DNA from 3 places in the Paenibacillus sp. S29 genome. Region 3 is predicted to be linked to each of the others. Evidence: riboswitches for the same ligand, from Rfam matches in the RefSeq annotation. Region 3 holds a riboswitch; each other region holds the start of a gene.
What was found. Region 3 has a riboswitch for thiamine pyrophosphate ahead of ACL9RM_RS14870 (thiamine phosphate synthase). Riboswitches for the same ligand answer to the same signal wherever they lie in the genome.
Positions count from the first base shown of each region.

Region 1: it holds a riboswitch for thiamine pyrophosphate, as region 3 does, so the genes downstream of both, thiC (phosphomethylpyrimidine synthase ThiC) here and ACL9RM_RS14870 (thiamine phosphate synthase) in region 3, are expected to answer to the same signal.
Region 2: it holds a riboswitch for thiamine pyrophosphate, as region 3 does, so the genes downstream of both, ACL9RM_RS19370 (ECF transporter S component) here and ACL9RM_RS14870 (thiamine phosphate synthase) in region 3, are expected to answer to the same signal.

Region 1 covers NZ_JBMOUI010000004.1:393,589-399,959, reverse strand. Annotated here, with positions in the region: gene ACL9RM_RS09575 (YitT family protein) at 6-842, opposite strand; gene ACL9RM_RS09570 (hypothetical protein) at 1,349-1,501, shown strand; gene thiC (phosphomethylpyrimidine synthase ThiC) at 1,647-3,422, opposite strand; TPP riboswitch at 3,609-3,721, opposite strand; gene ACL9RM_RS09560 (IclR family transcriptional regulator) at 3,876-4,619, opposite strand; gene ACL9RM_RS09555 (alpha/beta hydrolase) at 4,918-5,955, shown strand; gene ACL9RM_RS09550 (Fe-Mn family superoxide dismutase) at 6,215-6,371, shown strand, end outside.
Region 2 covers NZ_JBMOUI010000012.1:74,863-81,233, reverse strand. Annotated here, with positions in the region: gene ACL9RM_RS19380 (polynucleotide kinase-phosphatase) at 1-1,009, shown strand, start outside; gene ACL9RM_RS19375 (TatD family hydrolase) at 1,030-1,827, shown strand; TPP riboswitch at 1,872-1,981, shown strand; gene ACL9RM_RS19370 (ECF transporter S component) at 2,231-2,827, shown strand; gene ACL9RM_RS19365 (ABC transporter ATP-binding protein) at 2,827-4,290, shown strand; gene ACL9RM_RS19360 (energy-coupling factor transporter transmembrane component T family protein) at 4,265-5,056, shown strand; gene ACL9RM_RS19355 (methionine ABC transporter ATP-binding protein) at 5,196-5,921, shown strand; gene ACL9RM_RS19350 (methionine ABC transporter permease) at 5,914-6,371, shown strand, end outside.
Region 3 covers NZ_JBMOUI010000008.1:1,305-7,675, reverse strand. Annotated here, with positions in the region: gene ACL9RM_RS14900 (C40 family peptidase) at 1-147, shown strand, start outside; gene ACL9RM_RS14895 (response regulator transcription factor) at 214-906, opposite strand; gene ACL9RM_RS14890 (ThiF family adenylyltransferase) at 1,047-2,108, opposite strand; gene ACL9RM_RS14885 (thiazole synthase) at 2,105-2,872, opposite strand; gene thiS (sulfur carrier protein ThiS) at 2,875-3,078, opposite strand; gene thiO (glycine oxidase ThiO) at 3,075-4,223, opposite strand; gene ACL9RM_RS14870 (thiamine phosphate synthase) at 4,288-4,881, opposite strand; TPP riboswitch at 5,147-5,255, opposite strand; gene ACL9RM_RS14865 (ABC-F family ATP-binding cassette domain-containing protein) at 5,349-6,371, opposite strand, start outside.

The DNA.
Region 1 (6,371 bases), on a different contig from region 3:
ACGAGTTACTTCGAAATATCCAGAAAACCCTCTCCGAACACGTCTCGCACGTCATGAATGGTAATAAACGCTGCTGTGTCGATGGCTTTCACTATCTTTTTAAGCGCTGATACCTCCTGTTTACTAATGACGATATACAGCACTTCTTTTGGATTTTTAGTGTAATAGCCGTGGCCTGACAAGACGGTAACTCCACGATCCATTTTCGTAATGACCATCTCGGCAATTTTATCTTGGTGCTCCGAAATGATCATGACTGCTTTTTTCGGGTTCAGTCCTTCGATCATGAAGTCCATCACCTTTGTACCAACGTACAAAATAACGATAGTTAGCATCAATTTTTCCGGACCAATAATAAAATAGGAAGAGAATGCGACAATCAAATCAAAAAACAGCAAGCCATAGCTGATATTCCAATCCAGATACTTGTTGGCAATCCGGGCTAAAATGACCGTTCCGGCCGTAGTGCCACCTACCCGTACGATTAAGCCAATGCCGACCCCCACCAAAACTCCGGCAAATACAGCATTAATCGTCGGTTCATGCGAATCAATCCGCCAGTTGACCGTTAAATGTAAAAACAGCGAGTTAAAAGCGACCGCAATTATAGTGTACAGGGTCGTTCTCTTGTCCAAAAATTTATATCCGATAATCAGCAGCAAGCCATTAATCACCAGATTGACGATCGAGGGAGACCACTGAAACAGGTAGTACAGGATGATCGTGACGCCTGTAACGCCCCCCTCGCCAAATTCATTCGGGATCACAAACAGATTAACAGCTAGCGCGAAAAAAAACGCACCCAGAATAATAAATGCAATGTCTGCAATACTTTTTTTCATATATGCTCTAATCCTCTCTCTAACATTTCAAAGGATGAATCGCCAGATGGATTGGCTGACTCTTGTTGTCAAAATACGCTGACAACCAGTTCATGGTATCTACTACCAAACATAAAGTCAATACAACTTTGACACTTTAATTCGCCACCAGACTGCCTCAATCCTGACTTGGATTCCGCAAAATTCTCCTTTTACAAGGTTATTCGACAAAATAACACAATCCCGACTACTAAACTAAGAAAACGGGCCTCTAGCCCTTGTTTTAGACCTAGGCACATTTTCCTCTAAAACGACCATCCTCCTAATCGACATTTTGGACACATATGACCATCTTCCTGTTTTATGTCAAAAGCGTTTTACTTTGAAAAAATGTGGGTATAATGATTGAAACATTACCAAGCAACCTACATAGCATTACGACATCAAGTACATACAAATAGTCCTATACAGACGTCCTAAGCAACTCAATCTGAATTTGACAATATGGAATTGGAGGAATGACCTACATGAATACAATGAACTTAACCGTCCACACCCTGATGCCCTTTCACCACCAATACCAACGTGCCAACGCGGTGAGTATGCAGAAGAAAGAAGATAGCTCGGAAAAGAAGCTCAGCTTTCAGGATATTTTAAATGAAAAAATGGGTAAAAAATAAGGCGCCGTTTATCCGGTTGCATGATCCGCTTTACATAAGCTAAAAAGCCGTAGTTTCCTACATCGACTGTAGAGAACCACGGCTTTTTTAATTCATTTGTCCCTAAACTCCCACGTTCGTTTTACTGACCTCCATCCCGATACTGCTATGCCTTCTCGCGCATTCCGGCAGCTACTGCTTCTTGAGTGTTCAGCCCCTTATCCGCTGCATAGGCGCGAATGTCCTGAGTGATACGCATACTACAAAATTTAGGGCCGCACATTGAGCAAAAATGTGCTTCCTTGGCGCCCTCTGCCGGTAGCGTTTCATCATGGTAGGATAAGGCACGCTCGGGATCAAGCGACAGATTGAACTGATCCCGCCAGCGGAACTCAAAGCGTGCCTTGGACAAAGCATCATCCCGCTGCTGCGCCCGTGGATGCCCCTTCGCCAGATCGGCAGCATGTGCCGCAATTTTGTAGGTAATGACACCCTCACGGACATCATCCTTATTGGGCAGACCCAAATGCTCCTTGGGCGTAACATAACACAGCATGGACGTCCCGAACCAACCGATCATCGCCGCCCCGATGGCTGAGGTAATATGATCATATCCGGGGGCAATATCCGTCGTGAGCGGTCCCAAGGTATAGAAAGGAGCTTCCTTACAAATCTCCATTTGTAAATCCACATTCTCTTTGATTTTATGCATAGGGACATGTCCCGGCCCTTCAATCATGACCTGAACATCGTGCTTCCAGGCGATTTGCGTTAGCTCGCCCAACGTTTCCAGCTCTGCAAACTGCGCTTCATCATTCGCATCATAGATACTACCTGGACGTAGACCATCCCCGAGAGAAAAGGCCACATCATAGGCTTTCATAATTTCGCAAATTTCTTCAAAATGTGTATACAAAAAATTCTCCTGATGGTGCGCAAGGCACCAGGCTGCCATGATTGACCCGCCCCGGGACACAATTCCCGTCATTCTATTCGCCGTCATCGGAATATACCGCAGCAATACACCCGCATGAATTGTAAAATAGTCCACTCCCTGCTCCGCCTGCTCAATCAGCGTATCGCGATACAACTCCCACGTCAGCGCTTCTGCTTCACCGTTCACCTTTTCAAGTGCCTGATACAGCGGCACAGTCCCAATCGGTACAGGAGAATTCCGAATGATCCATTCACGTGTTGTATGGATATTACGGCCTGTGGACAGGTCCATAACCGTATCCGAGCCCCAACGCACAGCCCAAGTCATTTTCTCCACTTCCTCCTCGATGGAGGAGGTAACCGCAGAATTACCAATGTTCGCATTGATCTTCACATGAAAATGACGCCCAATGACCATCGGCTCACTTTCCGGGTGATTGATATTCGAAGGCAAAATGGCTCGTCCAGCCGCCAATTCCTGCCGTACAAACTCAGGCTCCACCCCTTCGCGGATCGCCGCAAATTCCATTTCGGGCGTAATGATCCCTTGCCGCGCATAATGCATTTGCGTTACTGTACGCCCTTGCGAAGCACGAAGCGGACGATTGGTCACGCCGGGAAATTCTACTGTCTCCCGTTTGGAGCCAGGTTTCAGTCCATTATCCTCCGGCTGGACGGCGCGTCCCTCGTAAGCCTCCACATCGCCCCGTTCCAGTGCCCAAGCTCGCCGTAATGGAGGCAGGCCCTGACGGATATCGACCTGATAGGCTTCGTCGGTCATGGGACCGCTTGTATCATATACACGCAATGGCTCATGATGCTCCGTCCCCTGCGGCGTATGTGTAGGATGAAGAGCAATTTCGCGCTCTGGCACGGCAATGTCCGGCCGCGAGCCTTGAATATATACCTTACGGCTTCCTGGAAAGGGCGTTACCCCACTGGCTTGCTCCCCGTTTGTCTTCTCTACCTCAACTTCTTTTGTTCCTACTGCTTCTGTCGGCTTCATTGTCCATTCCTCCCGTTTCGATGAAATGACACACCGATCCGGAACCATTCCCAGGGTGGCGCTGATCTATGCAAAAAAGCCGGTTCCCCAGGGAACCGGCTAATCTAACGAGGCAGCTATCCAGACAATGCGCATATGGAATAATCCATTCCAATGCGCCACTGTAGACAGCAGCCGCGTATACATTTCAATGGCCGATTACTTCCCTACGCTGGTATGATCCAGATCAGGTGCAAAGGGTCCGGAATCTTGCACGATTCCATCTCAGCCCGGCATTACAGGCTCCCCCAGTAACTGTGATACTTCTATTCACATGAGGCGGATATAACAGACATCCGCCTTCCTTACCAGACTACTTCAAATTTATGGCTTTGGCAACCCTTTTAGGTTCCCTTTACCAAGGAGACGTTCCCCATCAAATCACTCTGCTTGCTTCAACTGTGTTCATTCTTGTTACGGGAGCATAAGCCCCATTTCCTTCGCCGCTTCGATCAAAATCGGAGCAAAGTCATGTAGCGTCTCGGGTGCAAGTCGGCTGACCGGGCCGGATACAGATAAAGCCGCAGTGACCTGTCCCTTCCGGTTCACAATTGGCGCTGCCACAGCAGCAGCCCCTGGCTCCCGTTCTTCATAGCTGGTCGCATAGCCCTTCTCGCGAATGTCCTGCAGCTGGGCTTTATAGACCTCCGGGTCTACTGAGGGCGGCCATTCATCCCCGCTTAGCAGGGCTTCCAGCTCCTGCGGCGGCATAAAGGCCGCCAGCACCTTGCTGGAGGCCCCTACAGCCAGCGGCATACGCGCACCTACAGGCGCGACCCTGCGGATCGCCTGATTGCTCTGCACGGCTTGTATGCGAATACGCATGCTGCCGTCCCGTAAGTACAAGCTGACCGTCTCCCCCAGACGGTCACGTAGTCCTTCCATTGCAGGTTGTAACAGCACCGCCGGCTCGTCACTTTGGGACAAATGCGTGGATAGCTCCCAAATGCGGAAGCCCAGTCGATATTTTTCCGTTTCGGCATTCCGAACGACAAAGCCCCGATCCTCCAACGTAGTCAGCAGCCGATGAACCGTGCTTTTATGTAGACCAATTTTGGAGGCAATCTCCGTCAGGCCAAGATCCGAATTTGCGGTAAAACACAGCAGTATATCAAGTGCACGCTCTACAGCGCGAACGGTTAATTTACGGTCTTCCATCGTGAACCGCTCCTCTTGTATCCATATTCGTTTCACACTATGAAACATGGTTACATAAATTATATAGAATAGTCGCGGCTACTGTAAACCGATGTTTTTGTGACAACCATATTACAGAACGAGAACAAACATCGACAATTCTTTGCATCATTTTTACTTTTCCGGTTCAGGCGTTGACTTTGGATAATCCCCATCATACGATAATAGGTATCTATACGGATCTACACTACTATTTTCAAGTGGAATTATACCTATATTCTATGAAACGAAGATCAATTTTATATAAGGAGGCTCTTACATGATTTCGACATCCCAGCGCAACGCTCAGCTACAGACCGCTGTTCAGGAGCCGTCCACCCCACTCTTTAATCCCCGCCTGCTGCGGTTCAAGCACGTTGTGATTGCTCTGCTGCTGTCGGTCGTCTTTTTTCTGTTGTTTTGTTTTATTGCCTTGCATGCTTACATCGCATGGGTACTTACGAATCCCACCGTTGCACCACTGTACTCTAATCCGATGCAGGCCAAAAGCATGCCTTATGAGGAAGTTAGCTTCCCTGCCAAGGATGGTAGCCGCATGGTACAAGGCTGGTATATCCCGGCGGATCAATCGCGGAAAACGATTATTTTCAGCCATGGTTATGGGGCTAACCGCGAAGAAAGCTGGATTCCCATGTATGATCTGGCGCATTATGCCCACAGTTTGAACTTTAATGTGGTCATGTTCGATTATGGATTTGCGTCACAAAACAGCAAAGCAGTCGCAACCGGAGGCAAAGCAGAATCCCAACAGCTCCTCGGAGCAATTCAGCTTGCGAAGCAACGCGGCTCATCGGAGATTATCGTATGGGGCTTCTCCATGGGAGCAGGCACCGCTCTTCAGGCGGGCTTGCAAACCAAAGATGTGGACGCAATGATTTTGGACAGCACCTTCCTGCTGGAACCGGATACGCTGTACCATAACATTCACAATCAAATTAATCTGCCAAGACATCCGTCTTTGGAAATTCTGGAGTTGCTGTTTCCAGTCTTGAACGGCACCAGCTTACATCAGATTCCATATCAGGAGGTTAAAAAGGAAAACTATCCGTTCCCAATCATGTTTGTGCATGGTACACAGGATGAAAAAGCTCCTTATCCTATTGCGGAAAAGCTCGCTGCCAATCAGACTAACCCGCTTTCCAGTGTATGGATTGTCAAAAACGGAATACATGAGCTTATTTTCAGAGAGCACCCTCGTGAATATTTGCGACGGGTATCGACGTTTCTAAGCAGTGTACAGGAGCTGGAGGATAAGAAAATCGTCGCTGATGCCCACAAACAAACGACTACGAAGTAAAAAATTATTTTTCGAAGAACTGTATTCTATTCTTCCCCTTGAAGAAGCCTGTCTATGGACACTTAACCCGTGCCGTAGCTGGGCTTCTTTTTCGTGTCCCATGGGTATTCATTGTTTTACCTAACAGATGTGACCGGATTAAGGGAGTTCGTAGACATATTCCTGATGGGACAGCGAATATACTGGGTACGTATGCATCCAGGGCAGATCTACCAGATCGGCCGGATAGCCATAGTGGGATACGGGAGGTAAAAAAACGATGCTGAGTACTTATGGGTCTTTCCTGCCCTTACGTGTGCTGGAGGAAATTCGGCATTGGAAGCAGCAGGAAAGTTGGCATGTGGAAGTGATTAAATCCGCTACCGAGGGACTGGAGCCTACTTATGTACGGCTGCTGGATGATTGGCGGACTGTAT
Region 2 (6,371 bases), on a different contig from region 3:
GGCTTATTATCGTGGGCAAGGAGTACAAACGATGGTGGCCGAGAAAAAACATATGGGTAGCCGGGCTATTTTGCTATTATTCAAAAACGAACAGGCTGCTGTTCAATATGTAGGCTACCCGACATTGGGCACGATCTACAGTCGGAGCGGGAGAGCTTTCTTTGAACAAAGCCTTGGGAAGCAAGTGCTGGAAAAGCTAAATGTGGATCTACGGACTGCTGGATATTTTGAACGGAACCAGACGGATTTTGTGTTGCTGGATGCGGAAATTGTACCGTGGAATCTCAAGGCTCGGGAACTGATTGCTGCACAGTATGCCCATGTGGGGGAAGCAGCTCTGCTGGATCGCAGTAAGCTGGTAGACAAGCTGAAGCAGGCAGAGGTTGCAGGCCGAGAGGTTGGAGACTGGTTGGAGGAAATGGAACAGAAGTACGCGAATGCTGTAACGTTTCAAGAGGCTTTTCAAAAATATTGCTGGGATGTGGACGGTCTGGATAAAATTCGTATCGCACCGTTCCATACGCTGGCACACAGCGGAAAGACTTTTTTCGACCATTCTCATATTTGGCATATGGAGCAAAACCGGGAGCTGGCTGGGCTGTCTTCCCTGTTTATGGAGACAGAGTATCGCGTGATCACGGACGAAGCAAGCGAGGAAGAGGTCATTCGCTGGTGGAACGAGATGACAGAGGATGGTCATGAGGGGATTGTGATCAAACCGGAACGCTTTTTGATGAAAAATCGGGACAAGATGATTCAGCCTGCAATCAAGGTGAGAGGCCGCAAGTATTTGCACATCATTTACGGTATGGATTATCTTGCCTCTGAGAATTTAAAGCGTCTGAAGCAGCGTCGAACGAACAAAAAGGAGCGTCATGCCCTGATGGAAGGAGCGCTTGGTATGGAAGGCGTGGAACGTTTTGTCCGCAAGGATACGGTAGATCGTATTCATGAATGCGTCCTTGCCGCGCTATCGCTGGAATCGGAGCCGATTGATCCGAGATTGTAGTTTGCGAAGGAGGGATTGAGATGGAAAGGGGTACACCGTTAATTGATATTGGTGTGAACTTGATGCACCGTTCGTTTCATGCAGATCGGGAACAGGTGGTGGAGAGAGCCGCGGCTGTAGGGATTTCACCGCTGATTATTACCGGGACCAGTGTCCGCAGCAGTCGGGAGGCTTCTCAGTATGCAGCACGTTATCCGGGCAAGCTGTATGCGACAGCTGGCGTGCATCCCCATGATGCCAAAGACTGCAACGCAGACACGATTCAGCAGCTCCGCCAGTTGGCGGGTCAGCCGCAGGTTGTATCCATAGGGGAATGCGGATTGGACTATAACCGTGATTTTTCGCCACGTGATGTGCAGCGTCGATGGTTTGGCGAGCAAATCCAACTGGCGGGTGAGCTGAATATGCCGTTATTTCTGCATGAACGAGATGCACATGAGGACCTTGTCGCTATGCTTCGGGAGTATCAAGGGCTTGTGGATAAAGCGGTAGTGCATTGTTTTACTGGCACTGAACAGGAATTGCATACGTATGTAGAAATGGGACTGTATATCGGGATCACCGGCTGGATTTGCGACGAACGGCGTGGCAAACATCTGCGTGAACTGGTCAGAGATATTCCCTTGGACCGTCTGATGATTGAAACGGATGCTCCATTTTTGACCCCGCGTAATTTGCCCGTGAAGCCCAAAGAAGGGCGTAATGAGCCCGTGTATCTCGCTCATATTGCTGCTACGGTTGCCGAATGTACAGGTCGAAGCATGATGGAGATCGAAATCGCGACGACGGAGACAGCCAAACGTTTCTTCGGATTATAGGATTGTCAAAGCCATAGATGTGGTATATATTATAGTGAATTAAAAGAGCATTGTCGGGAGCTTGAGAAAGTCAGGCTGAGAGGGTGGCCCTTGCCACTGACCGTAAAATCTGATCTGGGTAATGCCAGCGTAGAGAAACCAAGAACACTATACAGGAATGCCGCTTGTTTTGCGGTTGTCGATAGATTCAATGTATGTCCTAGCATTTTACCTTGACCCTGACTTTGGCTTGGTATCAGTGTAGTAGCTTAGACTACTGGTTATATAAGGCATATCGACGAATGATGTTTTGTATGGTGCTTCACCTTTTACTGCGCATAAAGCTTGCCTGGAGATTCAGCTCCAGACAAGCTTTTTTTATGGCCAAGAGGCCAATTATAAGGAAAAAGGGGAGCACGCAATAATGAATACTGCTGTAAGAGCGTCCAAAGGGTTGAAGCTGACTGATATTTTGGTCACGATTGTGATATCTGTTGTGTTCGGGTTGGTCTACAAAATATGGGGACCTGCCTATGATTTGATGAAACCATTTGGTCTACATGCCGAGCAACTGATGTATGGCATGTGGTTTATGGCAGGCACGTTTGCTTATCTCATCATTCGCAAGCCGGGTGTTGCCATTTTGGCAGAGGTGGCAGCGGCAACGGTCAGCGCTTTTTTGGGAAGCGAATGGGGCATGTCCACCTTGTACTATGGCCTGCTGCAAGGCTTGGGAGCGGAGCTGTTTTTTGCGGCTTTTCTGTATCGGAACGCAAACCTATGGGTTGCTTCGCTTGCTGCGGCTGGGGCGGCTGTCACTTCTCTGATTTTAGACTTCAGTTACGGGTATATTGATCAGCTATCGACCTGGAACTATGTTTTGTATATTGGATTTCGGATGATTGGCAGTATTGTGATTGCCGGGGTATTCGCGTTCTATCTGGCTAAGGCATTGGAGGTAACCGGAGTTACACGAAGTTTGAGACCTGCAACGGAACAAGATTATAAGGGGCTGGATTGATGAGCCGGGCAACCGAAGATGTGGTGGCTTCGATCACTCGTCTACGGTTGAAATTCCCTGGTGAGCAAGAGCTGCTTTTTCACAATATGTCTTTGTCTGTCCACAAGGGGGAAAAGCTGCTGCTACTGGGACCGAGTGGATGCGGTAAATCAACACTGCTCCAAGTGTTAAGCGGTCTGATTCCACGCACGATAGAAGTGCCCATGAAATGCGATGCTGCTGTAATCCCAAGTGTCTCAGGTATTGTATTTCAAGATCCTGATACGCAGTTCTGTATGTCATATGCAGACGAGGAACTGGCTTTTGTGTTGGAAAATAATCAGGTTCCCCGGGAACAGATGCAATCCCGTATTCGCGAGCTGCTGATACAGGTTGGTCTATCGACGGATGATATACATATGCCCATTGGCAACATGTCACAGGGAATGAAGCAGCGTCTGGCGATTGCGTCTGTGCTGGCTATGGAGCCAGAAGTGCTTTTTCTGGATGAGCCGACGGCTTTGTTGGACGAGGAAGGCACCACACAGGTGTGGGATACCATTCGCAATATTTCGGTAGACCAGACACTGGTGATCGTAGAGCATAAAATTAATGAAATCGTCCATGATGTGGATCGGATTGTGGTGCTTTCTGCTCAAGGGGAGATCATTGCGGATGGAAGGGCAGAAGAAGTATTTCATGTGCATCGGCAGGCATTGTCTGAGTATGGCGTGTGGTACCCGGGAGTATGGAATGAATCGTCTTCGCCGCGTTGGAGTGAATCAGTGACACAGCAGAATGGTACGGGGAATGGTACGGAGATTGATTTGCTGGAGCTGAAACATTTTAGTGGTCTCCGCGGTTTAAGTTCAGTGATTTATGTGGAGCATGCGCAGGTGAAGCCTGGTGACTGGATTGGCGTGGTCGGTGAAAACGGGGCTGGCAAAAGCTCGCTGCTGCTCTCCATGATGCGCTTACTTCGCACACAGGGACGCTATAGCGTGCGCGGAATTGAGGCAGGCAGTACGGAACAACTGGCAGAGCGTATCGGGTTCGCATTTCAAAATCCCGAGCTGCAATTCGTAGCGCATACCGTACGAAAGGAACTAGAGTATTCGTTACCGAAGAGCTTGTTTAGTGCTGAGCAGTGCCGGGAGCGGGTGGATCGGATGCTCGTACAGTTCGGATTGGAGCGGCTGGACGAGCGTCATCCGTATCAGCTTTCGTTAGGCCAAAAAAGACGGTTGAGTATTGCTACGGCCATGATTCGTGAGCCGGAAGTGCTGCTGCTGGATGAGCCGACTTTTGGTCAGGATGCGCGTAATACCTTTGTCATGCTGGATATGTTGGAGCAGCTGAGAGCAGCAGGCACGGCCATTGTGATGGTCACGCATGACCCGGAAATTGTCCGTCGATATTGTACCAATATATGGCGGATTCAGAAAGGGGAACTACAGTATGAACCTGTCCTTTCCCCATCATAAAACATGGCTGCATCGCGTGAATCCGGGCTTAAAGCTCGTTATGTTTTCCATACTGTTTGTGGTCGTTATAGTCATTCATGATCCGAATGTCATGTTTAATGTTGCGTGTTCTATGCTGTTGCTGCTTATCTGGTCAGGCCATCCATGGAAGAGGCTGCTGCTGTACGGATCTCCCTTTATATTGGTGTTTATTTCAACTTCAACGGGCATGATGATGTTCGGCAAAGGGGTGACGACCTGGTGGTCATGGGGCTTGATCCATGTGACGCAGGAAAGCTTTTACCGAGGCATGCATCTGGGCTTTCGTGCGCTGAGTATGGCTGCGGTAGGGTTGCTGTTTGGTTTAACGACTCGTCCGGTGGACCTTTTTTATTCACTGATGCAGCAATGGAGGCTCCCTCCGAAGTATGCGTACAGCTTCTTGGCAGCCATGCGGTTAATGCCCATGATGGTGGAGGATTTCCAGGCATTGAGACAAGCACACCGCATTCGAGGCTTACATCAGCATGTGTCCAAATGGAATATGTATGCCACACTCCGCAGATATGCGATTCCGCTGCTCGCTCAAAGTATCCGGCGTGCGCAGCGCATTGCTATTGCTATGGAAGCCAAGGGTTTTGCTAATGAAACCAAGCGCACGTATTATTATGCGATTGGCTATTCGGCTGTAGATATTTTATTTGTTTTCTATTTTGTGGTGATGCTTACGCTGGCTTGGGGACTCGGTATCCGCTTTCCTTATGTAGGGGTATGGGATGTACGTTAATTGTTGTCAAAATGCTTTGCCCGTTTTCTGCTCTGTGGTATATTAATGCAATGGGAATTGACGGCTCGTACAGACCCGCCCGGGCTGGCGGGCTTATTAAATTTTCCCGCAGAAATGGATCATCAGGAGGCCAAGTTTCATGATTACGCTGCATCAGGTAAGCAAGCATTATACCACCTCAAGCGGCCAATTTCATGCGGTTCAATCCGTGTCCCTTCAAGTGGAGGAGGGGGAAATTCACGGTATCATAGGTGCCAGCGGTGCCGGCAAGTCTACGTTGCTCCGGTTGATGAATGTATTGGAAAGGCCGGATGAGGGAAACGTGGTTGTAAACGGGGAAGATCTGACCCGCATGCCGGAAAAACGTCTCCGAGAAGCGCGGCGATCCATAGGGATGATTTTTCAGCATTATCATCTTGTTCACAATCGGACGGTCAGTGGAAATGTGGCAATGCCGTTAGAACTGGCAGGTGTCGCGAAAAAAGAGAGAGCGGAACGTGTGCGCGAATGCCTGCAATTCGTCGGTTTAGCTGATAAAGCAGAACAGTATCCGGCACAACTGAGCGGAGGCCAAAAGCAACGTGTGGCGATAGCCAGAGCGCTGGCGAATCGACCTGCGGTGCTGCTGTGTGATGAGCCAACCTCGGCGCTTGATCCGCAGACGACCGCGGATATTTTGGGCGTGTTACGGGAGATCAACCGTGAACTGGGAGTTACCATTGTAATCGTAACGCACGATATGGATGTGGTACGCAATATTTGTACCCGTGTATCAGAAATGCGAGATGGGCAGCTACTTTCAACGCAGCGTGTAGCTGACACCGCGGTAGGTTCAACAGCGGGAGCAGGTGAAGCTGATGAATGAAATGCTGAGCATCATTGCGCAATATCAGTCTGAGATATGGAAAGCCATCGGAGAGACGTTTATCATGGTGGGGATTTCTATCGCAGCAGCTGTACTGTTAGGGCTTCCGGTAGGAACGATTTTGTATTTGTGTGGTAAAGGGCAAAAATATGAAAATCGACTGCTGTTCACCCTATTGAACAGTGTGGTCAATGTTATCCGCTCATTCCCGTTTTTGCTGCTCGTCGTGTTTATGATTCCATTTACACGTCTGGTCGTAGGGACGGCGCTGGGCACGATGGCTGCAACGGTTCCCTTGTCAGTGGTGGCCATCGCCTATTATTCGAGGCTGGTGGAGCAATCATTGCTCGAGGTGCCCAAGGGTGTAATTGAAGCCGCTACTTCTATGGGGGCATCCACCCTCCAGCTTATTTTTAAATTTCTGTACGTGGAGGCTCGTTCCGGGCTTGT
Region 3 (6,371 bases):
GCTACAGGACGGAACATTACCCACGTAGCAGTCTATATGGGCGGGGGTAAAATTCTACACACTTACGGCGGACCTGGCGTGACTATCTCCGATTTGAACTCTGGCAACTGGAAAAGAACATACATTAAAGCACGCCGCGTGCTGTAGTTTGAAACTCATTATGAAATATGCGAGCCGGGACGAAAAGTTCCGGCTTTTTTTATATGCCTTATGCTATTCTGATACGGTTGGTGTTCTGAGTGAATAGCCAATCCCACGTTCCGTACGGATCATTTTAAACTTATATCCTTTATCTACTTTAACCCTCAAATGTCTGATATAGACGTCTACTACGTTCGTATCAACGATATAATCATGTTTCCAAACATCCTTCAGAATTTGCTGTCTGCTACAAACTTGGTTAAGATGTATCGCCAGATGAAGCAAAAGATCAAATTCTTTCGGAGTTAATTCCAGCTTTTGCCCCCCTCTGCTCACCATTCTGCTTGCATTATCTATATGTAAATCACCCGCCTCGATTGCCCTTTTCACATCGCGTTCAATACCAAAAATCCGCAATAAATTAGCCACTCTAGCCTGAAAAACTCTAGGATAAAAGGGCAGAACGATCACGTCATGTGCTCCTTGTTCAAAGCAGGAAACAATATGGTCCTCCTCATCTGATGAAGTCATAACAAATAGCGGGACATGAGGATGGTATTGCTGCAATGTGCGAAGCAAGCCATGTGAATCCGTCGGTTCATCTTCTATATTGAGTAGTAACAAATCCACAGGATTATGGGCTACATAAGAGCTTGCATCTGTCGTATTGCTAACATGAACCACCTGATAACCTGCCTGCTCCAATGGATGAACAAATACGGGAGACGCTTCATTTACATCCACAAGTAAAATTAACGGGCTCATCTTTTCACCCACCTGGTTTGGACATAGCATTACATATTGGATACGAACAAGTTTGTTATAAGCCATTAAAGCATATTAATATTATTGTAACAAAAAAGCAGAAAATCATTCTCCAAAGAATGGCTTTCTGCTTTTATAGTTTAACCCAAATAGCGATGATACAGACTTCTTGCTTTTGCCACGTCCTTTGTCCCATGAATCAACGCTCTGCCATCTGCAAAAACAACCAAGCGATGCTCGCTTGTACTAAAGGAAACCAAAAACGGATTCCGCTCTACTTTTCCTTCTCCCAAAGAAGCAAATCTATCTGCTGTTTCTGCAAGATTCAGATGTGTTGGGTTTGCTGGTCTAATTTGAACGGTATCCCTACCGCACAAAACATCTGTCTTCTGCCGATGAGAGGCCGACAAATAGGGATACGTCGGTTGGCTGCCGCAAGAAGGACAGTTCTCCTTTTTAACGCTATCTACCACTATTGCTACATACTCATTTTTCCACAAATCAAACGAAAGCAGCTTTCCTCTCAAATCTTCTGGATATCCACCAAGAAGTTTGAAAGCTTCCGTAGTTTGGTTAGCCGTGACCATCTGTACGGCCTGCGGAATAATCCCGGCGGTATCACAGGTTTCTCCACCAAACGGTACAGTTCCCAGCAGACAGTGAAGACAAGGCGTTTGACCCGGTAAGATGGTATAGGTTACACCATAGCTGCCCACACATCCCCCATAAATCCAAGGTATCCGATGCTTGAGTGCCATGTCGTTCATAAGAAGTCGGGTATCGAAATTATCGGTTGCATCCATCATGAGATCTACCCCCTGGATCAACTCTTCCAGCTCTTCCACCCCAACATCCAGTACATGTCCATGTATAACCGTTTCCGAATTAATATCCTTTAATCTTCGCTGAGCAGCTACTGCTTTGGGATATCTTTGCGCAGCATCACTTTCCTGAAAAAGCTGCTGGCGCTGCAAATTGCTCCATTCCACATAATCCCGGTCTACGAGGCTCACTGTACCTACGCCCCCGCGAACGAGCGTTTCCGCAATACCTGTACCTAACGCTCCGGCACCTATGATTAGTACGTGGGAAGAAGCAAGCCGGCGTTGTCCTGTCGGTCCAAAGGGCGCGAATCTTTCCTGTCTGGAATAACGGTCACTTGGATGTGTTTCTCCTGCACCGGATTTGTCAGTTACCTTCATACCTGAACCATACCTTCTGTCGGACTGCTTGCTGAAGCGTAACGTTTTACAGGAATCATCCCCGCCTCAAAACCATACCTTCCAGCACGAACAGCCAGTTTCATGGCCTCGGCCATTTTTACTGGGTCCTTCGCTCCTGATACGGCTGTGTTCAACAAAACAGCATCTGCCCCTAACTGCATCGCCATTGCCGCGTCACCGGGTGAGCGAATACCCGCATCGACAATAACCGGAACCTCCGCCTGTTCAATAATTAGCCCTAAAGAAAACGGATTGAGCAAACCATGTCCTGTACCAATCGGTGAAGCTCCAGGCATAACGGCGTGTACTCCAAGCTCTTGTAGCCTCTTTGCTAGAATCACATCGTCCGATATGTAGGGCAGCACGATAAAGCCTTCTTCCAACAGCTTATCACTAGCTTTCAACGTTTCAAAAGGGTCAGGGAGCAGTGTCTTGCTATCCCCAATGACTTCCACCTTAATCATATCGCACAGGCCGGAGGCTTTTGCCAATTTGGCAATACGAATCGCCTCCTCTGCAGTTGTAGCCCCTGCTGTGTTGGGAAGAAGTGTATACCGGCTCAAATCCAGCATATCGAGAAAATGCTGCTTATCCCGTTCCTCCAAGTTCAATCTCCGTACAGCAAACGTCAATATTTCCGTCTCAGCAGCCTCTACGGCTTGGGATTGGATATCCAGATCAGAGAATTTTCCTGTTCCCAACAGCAACCTCGAGGTAAAAGATGCTTTTCCAATGGTTAACATAATCAACCGCCTCCCACAAAATGTACAATCTCTAGGCAATCTCCATCCTTCAGTACCGCTTCATCATGATCTTCACGGCTCAATATATGCCGGTTCAGCTCCACCACTACGGTTTTCACCTTTACATCAAGCTCATGTAGCAATTGATTCACATGAGTGATTCGATTAGAAAAGGTCATGCTCTGGCCGTTAATCGTCAGCTTCATAAGCTTTTCTCCTTGAGGAGCTCAGAAGAAAAACTACTTATCCCAAGTTCTGCTGCACCAGCTCCATTAAGCATAGCTGCCATCGCACGCCCGGTAGCATCACTCAGCAGGACACCGTTGCGATAATGCCCGACTGCAGCATATACGCCCTCGACCCCAGGAACAGTACCTATAAAAGGATGGCCTGATGCAGCCTGCGGACGTAAGCCCGCCCAAGCGCGTATAAAAGAAGCTTCACGGACGCGCGGCAGCCAAGCAGAGGCATGTGCCAGCAACCCCTCCAAGCCTCCTACGGTCACTTCTTCGTCATATTGATGCGGAAGGCTCGTTGCCCCAATCCAAAGCTCGTTATTCTGTTTAGGCACGAGGTAAATATCATCAGCATAAATGGTGTATTCTAATGGGTGATCCTTCAAGGAGACCGCTACCGCTTCGCCCTTGACCGGATAAAGTGGATATTCAAACCCAACCTGCGCCAGTAATTTCATGCTATCCAAGCCTCCAGCAATAATGACCTGATCGCAGGAAAAAAAGCCGCTATCTGTTCGGACACCGCAAACTCGACCATCTTGTATGACCAGTTGCTCTGCCCGTGTACCAGACCATACCGTTGCTCCCAGCACCGCAGCAGCACCTGCATAAGCACGACAAAGCTGGACAGGAGCCACTTGTGTCTCCTTTGAACGATATATTGCTCCGATCGCTTGTTCATCCAAACCTGGAATTCGTCGGGCCAATTCCCTCGCATCCCACCAGATAGGACAATCATTCTCTCGCGTTTTAGCAGCTTTCCAGCGTTTTTGGCCTTCGGTTTCCGTACGGAAAGGGGTCACAAATCCTTCTGTACGGAATTCCACCGAAATACCCGACAAACGCTCCAGATCACAGACAAGCTCAGGGAATGCATCTCGACTTCTGCGAGCAAATCGTGCCAGCTCAGAGTCGGTGAACTCTTCACTTTCCGCTGCCAGCATTCCAACTGCTGCTCCTGAGGCTCCCTCACCTGGGATCAATCGTTCCAGCATGATCGTACTTCTTCCCTCCTTGGCCACATGATAAGCAATGGAACTGCCGATGACACCTCCACCTATGACCAAGCATTCAGCATGTCCTATCGCTCTTGCCTCTGTGTGTATCTTTAGCATTTGTTCCGTGTCTCCTCTCCATAAACCATTCTGCTTTCAGCTTGCCTCTACTCTCGTTTTCTCGCTACAGGCTGTGAACTACAAGATCTGCCATTCGCCTATATTCCATCGCAGCTGCAACGGGCGACTCAGCCTCCCATATACCAGACATCACCGCAATTCCGCTTGCTCCGGCCATATAAAGCTCCGGGATATGGTGCGGTTGTATGCCGCCCAGCGCGATCACCGGAATGTTCAACAGCCTGCAAATATGTTCAAGCTGAGCTAAACCCCGCGGTACAATACCAGGCTTACAATGGGTCTCATATACGTGACCATAAAGTACATAGTCTGCTCCTGCCTGCTCGGCAGTCTGCGCCTCCTCCAAGGAATGCACAGACACTCCACAGCGTATACTCTTTGAAAGTAGGCTTTTCACATCCACAACAGGTAATCCATTAGCTGGTAGCTGGACGGCTCCAACCAAAGTAAGTAAAGCTACATCCACACGATCATTTACTACAATTTGTTGCAAAGGAACTTCCTGCTCCACCATGCTGCGAGTCAAAGAAAGCAAGGCAGAGGCACCATTCTGTTTTAAACGTGCGTGTACATAATGAACATACGGACAAATCATAGCAGCCACTCGGGCGGCTTGTGCAAAAGTGCCCTTTTCCATCGAAATTGCGTGTAATTCGATTTTGTCTTCACCTCACATTGGATTAAAGGATCTAAGCTTAGCAGCCACGTCTACCAGCAGTAATGAAAGGGGATTGTATGTGAATCCGTCTACGGAAGCTCGAACAACTTAAAATGAACGAAACGCAAAAAAAACCACTTCCCCAAGGAAGTGGTTTAACGAACGTCCAATAATCGAACGGACCATGATATCCGTATACGTGTATCGTCCCACGCACAAACAAAATAAAGATGGTGTTGCCTTGTTTGTACGGCGCTCACTTCCCTACGCTGGCATAACCCAGATCAGGTGCAAAGGGTCCGAAATCCATTTATTCCGTCTCAGCCGCATGGGCGGCTCCCCTAGTGTGACTATTTTATTGTATAAGCTAAAGATAGCTTAGCATATTTTCCTAATTCTGCAAACCCCACTTCGTGTGAAATATGCAGAACTGGATTTAACTGATTTTAGTTAACTTTACTTGACCACTCTTCCACATTCCACGTTTTGGTTACCCAATCCTCGTAAAAGTCCGGTTCGTGAGATACAAGCAATACGGTCCCTTTGTATTCCTTCAAGGCACGTTTCAGCTCATCCTTTGCTTTAACATCCAAGTGGTTGGTAGGCTCATCGAACAATACCCAGTTGCTTTCACGCATTAACAGTTTGCAGAGACGGACTTTAGCCTGTTCTCCACCACTAAGCGCAGATAGCGGACGTGTGATATGCTCATTTTTCAAACCGCAGCGCGCCAAATGCGCTCGTACTTCATGCTGGTTCAAATGCGGAAATTCATTCCACACATCGTCAATCGGTGTAATTTTCTCTGCCTTTACTTCCTGCTCAAAATAAGCGGGCTGCAAAAAATCACCTTGATAGGTTTTTCCACTGATTGGCGGAATTTTTCCCAATATGGTTTTGAGCAATGTCGATTTACCGACACCGTTGTAGCCGACAATTGCAATTTTTTCGCCACGTTCAATCGTCATGGACATCTTAGGCAAAAGGGCATGTGTATAACCAATCTCAAAATCAATACCCTCAAATACCGTCTTTCCGCTTGCACGTGCCTCTTTGAATTGAAAGGTTGGTTTTGCGGCTTCTTCAGGCTTATCAATACGTTCGATCCGATCAAGCTGCTTTTCACGGCTCTTTGCTCGGCCTGAGGTAGAAGCACGCGCTTTATTACGCTGAATAAAATCTTCCTGTTTCTTAATAAAGTCCTGTTGCTTCTCATAAGCATCAATATGCTGAGCTTTGTTCAGATCCGCCATTTCAAGAAACTTTTCATAGTTAGCTGAATAACGGGTCATCTTGGCAAACTCAAGATGGTAAATAACATTAACGACCTGATTCATAAATTCAGTATCATGTGAAATAAGAATAAAAGCATAGGGATAATCCTTCAAATAGCGCGTAAGCCATTCAATATGCTCTACATCCAAATAGTTGGTAGGCTCATCCAACAGCAGGACATTCGGCTTTTCCAA